One region of the Polycladomyces subterraneus genome, then DNA from elsewhere that is predicted to be linked to it. Evidence: predicted binding sites of a transcription regulator. Region 1 holds the regulator's gene; each other region holds the start of a gene.
What was found. Region 1 encodes LexA, which represses DNA repair genes until DNA is damaged. Its sites were predicted from a motif close to CGAACATATGTTCG; they were not measured.
Positions count from the first base shown of each region.

Region 2: recA (recombinase RecA) is a predicted target of LexA. The motif match lies at 2,263-2,276, and genes of this name have one in related genera.
Region 3: NWF35_RS11280 (WYL domain-containing protein) is a predicted target of LexA. The motif match lies at 2,899-2,912, and genes of this name have one in related genera.

Region 1 is NZ_JANRHH010000021.1:13,092-17,466, forward strand. It holds gene NWF35_RS04845 (hypothetical protein) at 269-631, shown strand; gene NWF35_RS04850 (DUF5680 domain-containing protein) at 1,081-1,545, opposite strand; gene lexA (transcriptional repressor LexA) at 1,948-2,577, shown strand; gene NWF35_RS04860 (DUF1259 domain-containing protein) at 2,754-3,215, opposite strand; gene NWF35_RS04865 (glycosyl hydrolase family 18 protein) at 3,474-4,375, shown strand, end outside.
Region 2 is NZ_JANRHH010000038.1:12,397-16,771, reverse strand. It holds gene NWF35_RS10955 (competence/damage-inducible protein A) at 1-248, shown strand, start outside; gene NWF35_RS10950 (DEAD/DEAH box helicase) at 245-1,828, shown strand; gene NWF35_RS10945 (metal-sulfur cluster assembly factor) at 1,868-2,164, opposite strand; gene recA (recombinase RecA) at 2,355-3,407, shown strand; gene NWF35_RS10935 (regulatory protein RecX) at 3,448-4,095, shown strand; gene NWF35_RS10930 (metallophosphoesterase family protein) at 4,115-4,375, shown strand, end outside.
Region 3 is NZ_JANRHH010000038.1:85,325-89,699, reverse strand. It holds gene NWF35_RS11295 (MurR/RpiR family transcriptional regulator) at 1-754, opposite strand, end outside; gene NWF35_RS11290 (aspartate aminotransferase family protein) at 763-2,130, opposite strand; gene NWF35_RS11285 (cupredoxin domain-containing protein) at 2,332-2,784, opposite strand; gene NWF35_RS11280 (WYL domain-containing protein) at 2,943-3,170, shown strand; gene NWF35_RS11275 (YolD-like family protein) at 3,154-3,480, shown strand; gene NWF35_RS11270 (hypothetical protein) at 3,609-3,752, shown strand; gene sucC (ADP-forming succinate--CoA ligase subunit beta) at 4,000-4,375, shown strand, end outside.

The DNA of each region.
Region 1 (4,375 bases):
TATGGGGCGATTTTAGCGATTTTGATCCTTTTTGGACCAATTGTATTCCCGATATAAAAAAGGTCGCTTATACGGGAAAATAGAAGGACTTTTTTTCGTGTAACCCACAACAAATTTCCATTTATTTGAATCTCTCCGAACTGAAACAAACATCTCATACTCGCACAAAAATAGAAGGTGTGGCATACGTTTAGGTGAGAGAAGCATTCCGCTTACCGCCGCACATAGTTCGTATTTGAATCCGTTACCCCTTAAAGGAGTGATGGTGATGATGAAACGTTTTAACGATTGGTTGGGGGATAAACTCGCTTACTGGCTCTCAACCATGGGGTGTTTCTATCTTATTTCGATTGCCATTCTTGCAACTCTTTTTTTTCAAAGACCGGAAGGTGTTCAAGCGTGGCTCATGTTTTGGGTAACCGTCTTCTTTCAAGGTGTTGCACTACCTGTTTTAGGTTACGTATCCCGAAAGGCTGGAGAAAAGCAGGAGCAAATTTTGAACGAAACACATGATGCGGTGATGGATGAATTAGCGCTGGTCAAAGAAGAACTGGCGATTGCAAAAGAGGAACGCGAGATGCTGAAGAAATTGCTTGAAGAACTACATAAACGTAGTCCAGATAAGAGGTGATTTCAGTGGTTTTGATCTTTTTTTGAATCGATAGTATCTCCTAACTAAAAAAAGCGCATATACCCAAATGAGGGCATTTTTTATGAAACGGTCGGGAAAAATCGGCGATTCCCCACTAGGCAAACGGGCAGTTACTATATCAGTCATTTGAATCTAGTCAAATATGGTGTTGAATAGTTTATAACACAAACCAGTTTGATTATAATAGGTTGCGCCAACCAGTTTAAAGGGTGGGGAAGACAAGCAATAGGGACCCCTACAAAAAGGATATCAGTCACTGCCGTAAAATTACCTAAAATGCCCGGAATCATCCAAAATGCAACCCTTTTCCCCCACCGCATACTTGTCGTGATCAGTAATGTTACGGATAGGCCAGGTGTTGCGATTACGCGCAGTGAGGAAAAAACGAATGAGATCCATTGGATATCCCCATTCAAACTCCTCCTAGCTTAACTCAATAAACCACCCTGATAACGCAATTCATACACTTTTGTATCTTTCAAGTGGATTTCCTCATACCCGTAAAACCGTTCCCATGTGCCCTCCCAATGATTCATATAGGTAAACGGCCCTTTTTTCCAGAAGTCCGGTCCCCGATAAGGCGCTTCCTCCGATCCCAAGCGCAGCGCTTCACGCAAAAATGCATAGATGGAACGAATCTGCTCCCGATCACCGATATTGATCACTCCTCCCCCATAACTCATGGCCCATAGGGGTTGGTCCAAATGATATACCGTCTCCATCCCCGTAAACATCTCCATCCCGAAATAGATATCCCGATAGAAATAAGGACCCTCCCGGTATTCCAATTGTTTGGCCCCTGGTAGCTGTGCCGGGACGGAAGCATCGTCTCCTTGAGCGGCATATGTGGCTCGTTTGGCGGTTAGGAGGAAAGAAATAAGTTTGCAGCGCATATAAATCTCCTTTTAAGTTTGTATTGCAAACCTGTATGTAATATTATTCAGTTTGTTGAAATCACTTTTGTAGTAAAGATTTCATCGATTCCTACTCTTTCTACATCATATCATCTGAAATGTTATTTGTAACCACAATAATAAATGAATAATAAATAGATCAGAAAGAAAAAAACGCCGAGCCCCTATCTCCGCGGTCCCCATAGCATGACGGATACCCCAGTACCGTCTTGCTGCTCACCAAAGAGATTGCCAAAAGGGACGCAAGTAAGTGGTGGAGGTGCAAATTGACGATAATTTGTTCTCCGGAACACACATTCCGGGGAACTGATGTTTGTTCTTTGGAGCAGTTTCGTGTATACTGGAGAAAATGGAAACATCATCGACTAGGAGTTGAGGGTGATGACAACGCGACTCTCCTCGCGGCAAAAGGCAATTTTGGACTACATAAAGAAATCGGTCAAAGAGAGGGGCTATCCGCCGTCTGTTCGCGAAATCGGGGAAGCAGTCGGCTTGGCATCCAGCTCGACGGTACACGGTCATCTTGCCCGTTTGGAAAAGAAGGGGTTTATCCGACGCGATCCCACCAAACCGAGGGCAATCGAACTTTTGGATCGCAGGGATCTGGAGGACACGGTACGCTCCTCTGATACCGTATTGGTACCACTGGTCGGGAAAGTCACCGCGGGGGAACCCATCACTGCCATCGAAAATGTGGAAGAATACCTCCCTCTCCCTCGTCGCCTGGTTGGCAATGCAGAACGGGCGTTTGTCTTGTCCGTTCACGGAAACAGTATGATCAACGCCGGCATTCTTGATGGTGACCATGTGGTGGTGCGTCAGCAGAACACCGCCGAAAACGGGGATATCGTCGTGGCGATGACCCAAGACGGGGAAGCCACCGTAAAACGGTTCTATAAAGAAAAGGATCATATCCGCCTGCAACCGGAAAACGATGAGATGGAACCGATTCGCCTGACAAGTGTCAGTATTTTGGGGAAAGTAATCGGGGTATTCCGGGAAATTCATTGAGAGGTCAAAGCAGAGGCTAAGACTATTGAGACAAACCCAGCGTTAATACCGCTGGGTTTGTTTATGGATTCGGATACAGCCTCAAGTTTTTACCCCAATTTCGATGCTTGCCCGCGCTGTGGTCCGTTTCGAAGCGGATGAAATGAAGTAAGTTTGTAAAACAATGGCTCAGCTGACTACGATTTGGTCGTTTGAATAGCTGCTTTCACTGTCTGGGCAAGATTCCTCATATCTCCGACTCCCTGGAAATGCAAATAAATGATGCGTGGTTTTTCATAAATCCAGTGATTGTGTATTGCAGAAATCTCTAGGTTTCCTTTACGTAACGTATCCAATACAGGAGTAACTTCGCTTTCAAGTAGAGAAAACTCACCCGTCACCACTGTTTTCCCATTTGTTTGTTCAAATGTAGCGATAAACTCCAATTCCATTGTTTCTGGTGAGAGTTTGATCCCCCTGAAAGTAATAGGGATATTACGCGGAATTTCTACCTTACAAACCCCTTTTTCTGCTTTTGCTTTAGTACCAAAAATTTGTTCAAGGACTTTGCATCCAGTTTTCTCATTGCCATAGACCAAATGCATAGGAAGAGAGACGATCAAAAAACAAGATATCAAAATAATAAATATTTTCTTCACGTAGACCACCTTCATTTTGTTTGACGTTTATCCTAACCATGTGTGTGTCAGTTATTCAAAACCAGATATTTTTCTATTTTGGGACTTTCGTGATCTGAAGGGTTTTATTGCCGATATCCTCCCCAACATGGCATGACAAGATGGGTAAACGCCCTGGAGTATACAAACACACACCCCAACATCATGCCAGAAACCATGCATAAAAAGACGAGAATAAGAAAAGCATGATATTCGAACAAACCAAAATGGGTGATACAGATGAAAAAAGTGTATATGATCTTCATCGCATTGGTCCTACTATTGGCGGGATGCAACACAGCCAAACAAAGCCAAGATGTAAATCCTCGTCCCAAGCAGCTTAGCTATTGGAATGCTCATCCGGAAACAGTACCAATGAAAAGCAGAGGCAGGGTACTCCCTGATAAAAGAGGGGAAAACAATCTCCCCACCAACGCAGCCAAACCCCACATTGAGTCCATCGGCTTTTTGGAACCGGTAAACCCCGCACAAGCCGTTTCCGATGTCAATGAGGCTGCACGAAATTTGACTTACATCGGTTTTTTCAGTTACCGTGTTCAACCTAATGGAGACTTGATTCCTTTAAATGATGCCTCTCCTTTGGCAGCTACCAAGCGGAACCATGCTGCCCCGATGTTAGTGATCACCAATTTTGCATCAGGAAATTTCCAGCCGGATATCGCTCACCGGATCTTTACCGATCCCATGGCTTCTCGACGGCTGATTCATAACGTAATCCGTGTCATGAAGCAAAAAGGTTACCGTGCCCTTAACGTAGACTTTGAACATATCCGTGAAAAAGATCGGCAGCTGTACAATGGCTTTTTGGCGACTCTGTTGCCACAGGTCAAAAAAGAAGGATTTCTGGTATCCACCGCTCTGGCCCCAAAATCGAGTGACAACCAGGCAGGCCCTTGGCATGGTGCCCATGATTATGCCTTCCATGGCAAAATAGCGGATTTCGTCATTCTGATGACCTATGAATGGGGTTGGACTGGCGGACCTCCGATGGCAGTCTCTCCGATCCCTCAGGTTCGCAAAGTCGTGAATTATGCTGTTTCTAAGATCCCTCGAGAAAAGATTATCATGGGCGCTCCCCTTTACGGTTATGACTGGATACTTCCATATAAAAAAGGCGGCCC
Region 2 (4,375 bases), on a different contig from region 1:
TGGCGGAGCAGGCTGCACAGCGGATGGACGCCGATTGGGGATTGAGTGTAACGGGTGTCGCCGGCCCTTCACCTGTGGAGGGGAAACCGGTCGGTCTGGTCTATGTCGGTATTGCGGAGAGAGGACGTCCTGCCCGTGCCTACCGGTTTACGTTCCGCGGATCCCGAGAGGACATCCGAGTCCGTGCTGCCAAGCAAATGCTCTTTCTCCTTCAGGAACGAATAAAGAAAGGTGAATTGACAACATGAAGTCATTTGAACGATTTGATTTGGATCCCGCCATTCTCAAGGGGATCCGTGAAATGGGATTTGAAGAACCCTCTCCAATTCAAGCCGCTTGTATCCCGGCTGTCTTGCGGGGAGAAGATGTGATTGGACAAGCACAGACGGGAACGGGAAAGACGGCGGCGTTCGGGATTCCCGTTTTGGAGCGGATCGACTCGCGACGTCGAGTGGTGCAAAGCCTGATTTTGGCGCCTACTCGGGAACTGGCCATACAAGTGTCCGAGGAATTGCGGAAAATCGGCCGACCGAAACGGGTTCGCACGTTGCCCATTTATGGGGGACAACCGATCGGACGGCAGATCAAAGCGCTGCAGCAAGGCGTTCACGTGGTGATCGGAACACCGGGACGGGTGTTGGATCATTTGCGGCGCGGCACCCTGAGCCTGGAACATGTCGAAATCATGGTGTTGGATGAAGCGGACGAAATGCTGGATATGGGCTTTATTGACGACATTGAAGCGGTGATGGAATATTTGCCGCAACATCGGCAATTGCTTCTTTTCTCCGCCACCATGCCGCCAGGTATTCGCAGCTTGTCGCAAAAATATATGCGCAAGCCCCGCTATATCACCGTCAATCGGGGCGAAGTGACAGTGCCGGCGATTGAGCAAGCCTACTATCGCGTGCTGGAGAGCGCAAAACTGGACGCGTTGTGCCGGATTTTGGATAGTGAGGATGTGGATCTGGCCATCATATTCTGCCGTACCAAAAAGAACGTCGATGAACTGGCAGAAAATCTGCAGGCCAGGGGCTATATGGCCGGAGGACTTCACGGCGACTTGGCTCAATCTCAGCGTGACCGAGTGATGAGCGCTTTCCGCAAAGGGGAGATTGAGCTTCTGGTAGCCACTGATGTTGCCGCGCGCGGGATCGATGTCGGTAGTGTTTCTCATGTGATCAACTACGACATTCCGCAGGACGTAGAAAGTTACGTTCACCGCATCGGCAGGACGGGCCGCGCAGGCCGGACCGGTATGGCGCTGACGCTCGTCACGCCGCGGGAGATGAAGCAGTTGCGCGCCATCGAAGAGGAGATCGGTCGGGGACTGGAATCGCGCGAACTGCCCACCTTGGAAGAAGTGGCGCAAAAACAGCAACGTGCCTGGATGGCTGAGGTGGAGGCGGTGATCGAATCAGGTGATGACCGTACGTTGTTTGAGGAGCTGTACCGCAAGCTGGTAACGCGGCACTCCCCGGAGACGATCGCCGTGGCCGCCTTGCAGCTGGCATTTGCTGACCGGTTCGCTACCGGTACCGATACGGCCTATGACTTCGGTGAAACGGGTGCGTCACCGGGGATGGTGCGATTCTTCATCAACGTGGGCAAAAACGTCAACATACGTCCGCAGGAACTGGCCAAGGTTATCTCGGAATATGCGGGCATTTCCAGTAAGGACGTGGGGCGGATCAACATCTACGATCGCTTTTCCTTTGTAGAAGTGCCGGAAGAGGCAGCGCCATTCGTATTTGAGGCGTTGCGCCAGTCCAAAATCAACGGCGCACGGGTCAACTTGGAACCGGCCCGTCCGCGTAACCGTTCATAACCCTGAAAAACACAACCCCGTCTCTGCGGACGGGGTTTGTTACTGGATCCCCAGTGCGATTTTGGCGTACCGGGACATGCGGTCCTTTGTCCATGGCGGATTCCAAACGATGTTGACCTCCACGTCCCGGACACCATCCACTTTTTTGACCGCCTCCGTCACTTGGCCATTGATCGTGCCAGCCAACGGACAGCCCATAGCGGTCAGCGTCATCGTGATTTTGACGTTGCCGTCATCGTCGATATCCACGCCGTATACGAGCCCTAGATTGACGATGTCGATGCCCAGTTCCGGGTCCTCGACCTCACCCAGGCGTTCCATGATCTCCTCTTTCATCCGTTCTTTATCCAATGATCATCACTCCCGATAGTCGAAGTTGTTTCTTTCCATTACTGTACCACAACTACGTATGCATCAAACCCGATCGAGGATAGCGAATAAATGTTCGCAAAATCTCTTGGCAAAGAATCCAAAACAATGTATGATGAGGATACGAGGCGAAACGAGACAAGGAGTGATACGATACATGTCCGACCGTCGTCAAGCGTTGGAAATGGCGTTGAGACAGATCGAAAAGCAGTTTGGCAAAGGCTCGATCATGCGGATGGGGGAAGCGGCCGCGACCCAGGTGGAGACGATCTCCAGCGGATCGATCGCGTTGGATATCGCGCTGGGAGTGGGTGGGTATCCCCGTGGACGGATCATTGAAGTATACGGACCGGAGTCTTCGGGGAAAACGACCGTGGCACTTCATGCGATCGCCGAAGTACAGCGTGTCGGGGGTCAAGCCGCGTTCATCGACGCTGAGCATGCACTGGACCCGGTGTACGCCCAAAAGCTGGGAGTCAACATCGATGAGTTGTTGCTGTCCCAGCCGGACACAGGAGAGCAGGCATTGGAGATCGCCGAGGCACTGGTGCGCAGCGGGGCGATCGATATAATTGTCATCGACTCGGTGGCCGCGTTGGTCCCCAAAGCGGAAATTGAAGGAGAGATGGGGGACTCTCATGTTGGTCTGCAGGCACGCCTGATGTCGCAAGCACTGCGGAAGCTGTCCGGGGCGATCAGCAAATCAAAGACGATCGCGATTTTCATCAACCAGATTCGGGAAAAAGTAGGGGTTATGTTCGGCAACCCGGAAACCACTCCCGGCGGTCGGGCATTGAAATTTTACTCCAGTATCCGCCTGGAAGTGCGTCGTGCGGAAACGATCAAGCAAGGAAACGAGATGGTGGGCAGCCGCACCAAGATCAAAGTGGTGAAAAACAAGGTGGCTCCGCCGTTCAAGCAAGCGGACGTGGACATCATGTACGGCGAAGGCATCTCCAAAGAGGGCAGCATTCTGGACATCGCCACCGAGTTGGACATCATCAACAAGAGCGGCGCTTGGTATTCGTTTGAGGGTGAGCGTCTGGGACAGGGCCGGGAAAACGCGAAACAGTTCCTCAAAGAAAACGCGGAGTTGTGCGCCCGAATCGAAGCCAGCATCCGTGCTCACTTCGGCTTGGCTGAACCGAAAAAATCCGAAGAGGCCCAGGAGTCCGGAGAACAAGCCGAGCAACTGGAGCTCGAAGCCTGACCGTACCGTGGTCTGACCATCTGCAAAGGCGGGAAAAGACATGAAACAGGAGCCGGGCACCATCATCCGGATTGAGCGGCAACCGGGAACAACGGCTCGATACCGTGTGATTATCGAGGGTTGCGAGCCGGTTTCCGTACATGAGGACGTTTTGGTCAAGATGCGGTTGACCAAGGGGCGTCGGGTGGACCCGGTTGAGATTGATGCTGTTTTGGAAGAGGAAGAACGAAACAAAGTGTGGCAGGCTGCGCTCAAGTATTTGCAATACAAACCGCGTACGGCTCTGGAAGTGGAGCGTTATCTCATCGGAAAGGGGTTTGCTGCCCCGCATGTGCGGGCGGCGATGGACAAGCTCAATCGTTACGGTTATATCGATGACCGCCGGTTTGCCGCCGCCTGGGTGGAACAACGACGCGGAAATGGTCGCGGCCGTTTGCTGTTGCGAAAAGAATTGGAGCAAAAGGGGATTGCCGCCGACATCATCGACGAGGTGTTGGCGGAGGTTCCCGAAGAAGCGGATCAGGAGTTGGCGAGATCGCTGGCGGAAAAACGATATGAGCGGCTGCGCCGGTATCCGTGGCCGACCGTGGAACGACGGTTGGGCCATTATTTGTTGCGCAGGGGTTTTCCGCAATCGCTCGTCTACTCCATCCTGCAAAGCTATCGCGAACGTCATCGGGATTCATAGTGAGAGGGGATGAGATCGGATGCGGCTGTTGTATTTGACAGACACGCATATCAGGGGTACGTCACCCCGCAGCCGCACGGACGACTTTCCGACAGCCATGCGTCGCAAGCTGGAAGAAGTGATCCAGCTGGCGCATGACCGCCAAGTGGATGCAGTCTTACACGGTGGCGACTTTTTTGACCGTCCCGATCTATCCCCGGCGGTCGTTCGTGAATTCGCCTCCCTGTTTCGCCGGTTGAAGGTGCCGCTGTATACGATCGCTGGGAATCATGACATTTAC
Region 3 (4,375 bases), on a different contig from region 1:
TGATCAGGCTGAGTGGAGCGACAAAGGAGTCGAGGAAAGAAGGCGAGTTGCTCGCAGCGATCAAGTAGAGATCGGATGTGCTGGCAAGGGGTGAACGGTGGGAATCGGTAATCGCCAATGTCCTCGCTCCTCGTTTCCTCACATATTGGAGGGCTTGAACCGTTCGTGACGTATAGCGGGAAAAGCTGATTCCAATGACTAAATCATTCGAACCCAGGGTGGAAAGTTGTTCGAACATCGTATCGGATTCTGTGATCAGCCGGGTGTTTTTCTTCAGCAAATGCAGGTAAAACGCCAGAAATGAACCCAAAGCATGGGAGCTGCGGAATGCGATGATGGTGACGGATTTGGCTTGGTGTATCTGTTGAACGGCTTTGCCGAACATGTCGGGGTCTAACATCTGAATGGTTTGTTTCAAATTGGACAGATCATCGGACAAAACTTCATAGGCGATGCGTTGTTCTTCGGAGTACAGTTCTTCCGCCAAGTCCAACCGCTCGACCGTTGTGACGCGTTTGCGAAGCTGCTCTTGCAAACTGCGTTGCATTTCCGTAAATCCCGCAAATCCGAGGGTGGTAGCGAAGCGGATGACGGTCGCTTCGCCCACACCTGCTTGTTTGGCCAATTGGGCCGTAGTCAAAAACGGTACGGTATCCGGGTGTCCCTCGATATAAGCTGCAATTTGCCGTTGTGCTTTGCTCATCCGGCTGATTTTCTCCCGTATTCTTTGAAAAACGTCATGCTTGTCGGACACGGGTATCCCTACTTTCTCACCAGACTTTTGACGGCAAGCTCAAATCGTTCCAGTGTTTCATCAATCACTTCGGGGGTATGAGCCGTTGATAGAGAGAAACGATTGAGCGGTTTGATGAAAATTCCTTGGTTTAACAACTGGGTGTCCAATTTCCTCCGCAAGGTCAGATTCGACTCCAAGACATCCTGGATACGGCGGACAGGCAGATCCGATAGCACCAGATTGAAAATGCTGCCCACGCCGACGGTCTGACATGCGATCCCATAGCGGTTCAAGATTTCCTCCATTCCGTTGCGCAGTTGTGTCGTGGTTGCCTCCAATTGCGGATAGACGCCGGGTTTTCGAAGTACTTGGATCGTGGCCAATCCTGCGGTGAGGACAATTGGATGACCGTTATAAGTGCCACTGTGAAATAAGGGTTGGTCCTGACCAAGAGACGGCGGTTGCTGTTCAGTCGTCAGAATGTCCACTCCACTGGCGGGTGAACATAATTCCATCACTTCCTCCCAACCTCCGACAGCTCCGACAGGAAAACCGCCTCCCAACACTTTTCCGAGGGCGGTCAAATCGGGGACCACTCCGTATATTCCTTGTGCTCCTGACAATCCGGTGCGAAATCCTGTCTTCACCTCGTCAAATATCAGTACCATCCCATATTGGTGTGTGAGTTCCCGTAACCTTTTCAGGAAAGTTTCATCTGGTGGAATAAATCCTCCTTGGATGGGTTCCATGATCACAGCGGCGATTTCATGACGATGTTGATGGAGGATTTCTTCTGTTTGGTCCCATTCATTAAATGGAAGGACCACGATATTTTCTGCGTAATAATCAGGCAGACCGAGGGAATCTAGCGTTTTTACCGGATGCCGTTCGAGATTTCGTTGTTGGGGGTTTACGCTGATCAGCACTTGATCATAACTGCCATGATAGTGACCTTCAAATTTGGCCAACTTTTTTCTCCCGGTCCACGCCATGGCCAAACGAATAGCCAGCAATGTGGCTTCCAATCCTGAATTGGTGAAGCGAACCTTTTCGATCCCGGGATACATGTCGACCAATACGCGGGCCATCTCCGTTTCCAAGCGATGGGGAGTTCCGAAGATCGGAGTACCGATTCGGGCGAATGCCTGGTTGATGGCATCGATAACGCTTTGATTCCCGTGCCCCAAAATGAGCGCTCCGTAACATAGGTTGTAATCGATATACTGATTGCCGTCAACATCGTACAGGTAAGTGCCGGAGGCTGAGTCCATGACGATGGGGTAGGGATCGAAGTATTTGATGTTGGCTGTTACTCCACCCGGTATCCACCGGGCCGCCTCACGATATATTTGGGCAGAACGAGCAGTCTTGCGGAGGAATGAACTGTTTTCCATTATTGTCACCTCATTTGAAACATACACTCCATAAATAGATTATAACGGAGTATATATTTCATTTACCGCATGATGAGTGCATTGTCAAGGTACAATTTAAGATCCAGGAGGAAATAGGGGTTCATGAGAAGTGTGTTTGATATGCGGATAAAACAGGCGTGTTTTTCCACCGATTCAGCGGAAAATCACGCCTTTTGGTCTTCATTTCGTTCCACGCGGCAAAACGACGATATACCCGATCATGGGACCATTGGTTTCAGCGGTGGGATGAGTGTGGCATATCAGTTGAAACGTACCGGGTTTGTTCGCTGTAAAGGAGACACGCGTGATTTGTCCCTGTCTGACATTGCCGCGTACGTGGTATCCTTGGATGGAAAACGGATGTTCTTTGCCGCTGACGCCCCGAATGACCAGATGAACGCGATCCCCCTGGTGAACCACGATCATACCGGGGTCCCACCGGTATGCTTCCAACTTTTTGCCTTGGTATCGACCCTTGACTTCACCTGTTACCATATAAAACGTTTTTTCTGATGTCGTGGTCGGTTGGCCGGCAGAAGCGTCGCGCGCCACAAACGGCGCTTCCCCTATATAGACGGCACCTGTCAAGAATAGGACTAACACCAAATACAGCCAAAAACGTCTTGGTGACATCACCAGACCTCCTTTTGGAAAGGTTATTTTCAATATCACCGGCACACAAATTTTTCATCCATTTTCATGGGATAAATTGGAGATTGTATCATAGGATGGGTGGTGCATATAATAAGAACAAACGTTCTGTCGTATGTTCCACATCGAGGTGTAGGGTTATGGTGGACATCGTGCTTCAACAGGCGGTTCGTAGAAATGAACCGGTAGAGATCATTTACATGGACAATCGAGCGGGTGCGATCACTCAACGACAGATACGGATTTACCGGATGACGGCAGAAACGGTCCAAGCTTATTGTTATGAACGACAAGCCGTGCGTACTTTCCGGCGGGATCATATTTTGGCCGCACAGAGGGGGGAGCGGCGGCATGGATCGCGGCAATAAACTGTGGGAGGGACACCGGATGTTTCTTCCGGAACATGCAGCGTTGTACCGTGAAAGAAAACGGGAACGGCATACTCCCCCCGTATTGGACGAACAGCGATGGGAAGAGATCGACCGGTTGGTATCCAAAGCCATGAGGGAAGGTCGGACACTGTGCTGGACCATTTTCCATCCTGATGGCCCCTATGTCGTCCAAGGCCGCGTCGGGCGGATTCGTCCCGAACAGGGATGGATCGAAGTGTGCGAAGCAGAAGGCAGGATACGGGTACCGCTGAATCGTCTGGTCGATGTCCGCTCGGTGGAGGAGTGAAGCAAAAGGTCGACCGCACGAAGAAGGTTTCCGAAAGCGGTGAAACCGTGCTATACTGATGAGTGGATGATGAGGTAACGCTTCCATGCGAACAAATAGCATGGGCAAACAGACAGGAGGTTCAAACCATGGCTTCCCATATGCAACCGCGTCCCGACGAGAACCAAGAAAATGATTTGCTCGACATGATGGTCGGCTCAGGTGTCTCTATTGCCTTTTTTATGGGGATCGCCTTGATCGCCGGTATCATCAGCTATTTCGTCAAGGGTTAATGTCCCGCGCGTGGCGGGAGTAAGAGGGCCGAGTCAGGATGTCGCGCCCTCTGTTTTTGTTGCGTGCCGGGCGGTTGGCAATCCCGAGCGCTTACGCTATACTTGCAATAGTGCCGGAAGAAGCGCTTTCGGTTTCTTTCTGCTGTTTGATTGTTTGAAATGAACTGATTATTGGAAGTCGTTTCTCCCAGACAACCTGCGCAAACCGATCGCGACGGGGGAGAACACCAGGATAGGGGGATGGAGCATGAACGTACATGAGTACCAGGGCAAAGAGGTGCTGAAACAGTACGGGGTTGCGGTGCCGAACGGGCGAGTCGCTTTCACCCCGGAGGAAGCGGTGGAAGCGGCCCGGGCGTTGGGCGGCGATCTGTGGGTGGTCAAAGCGCAAATTCACGCCGGCGGCCGCGGTAAAGCGGGTGGAGTGAAGCTGGCGCGCAGTTTGGATGAAGTACGCGCGTATGCGGAGGAATTGCTGGGCAAAGTGCTTGTCACCCACCAAACCGGCCCGGAAGGAAAAGAAGTGAAGCGCCTCCTCATCGAAGAAGGATGCAAAATCGAGAAAGAATACTACGTCGGCATGGTCGTGGACCGTTCCAAAGGTCGCGTGACGATGATGGCTT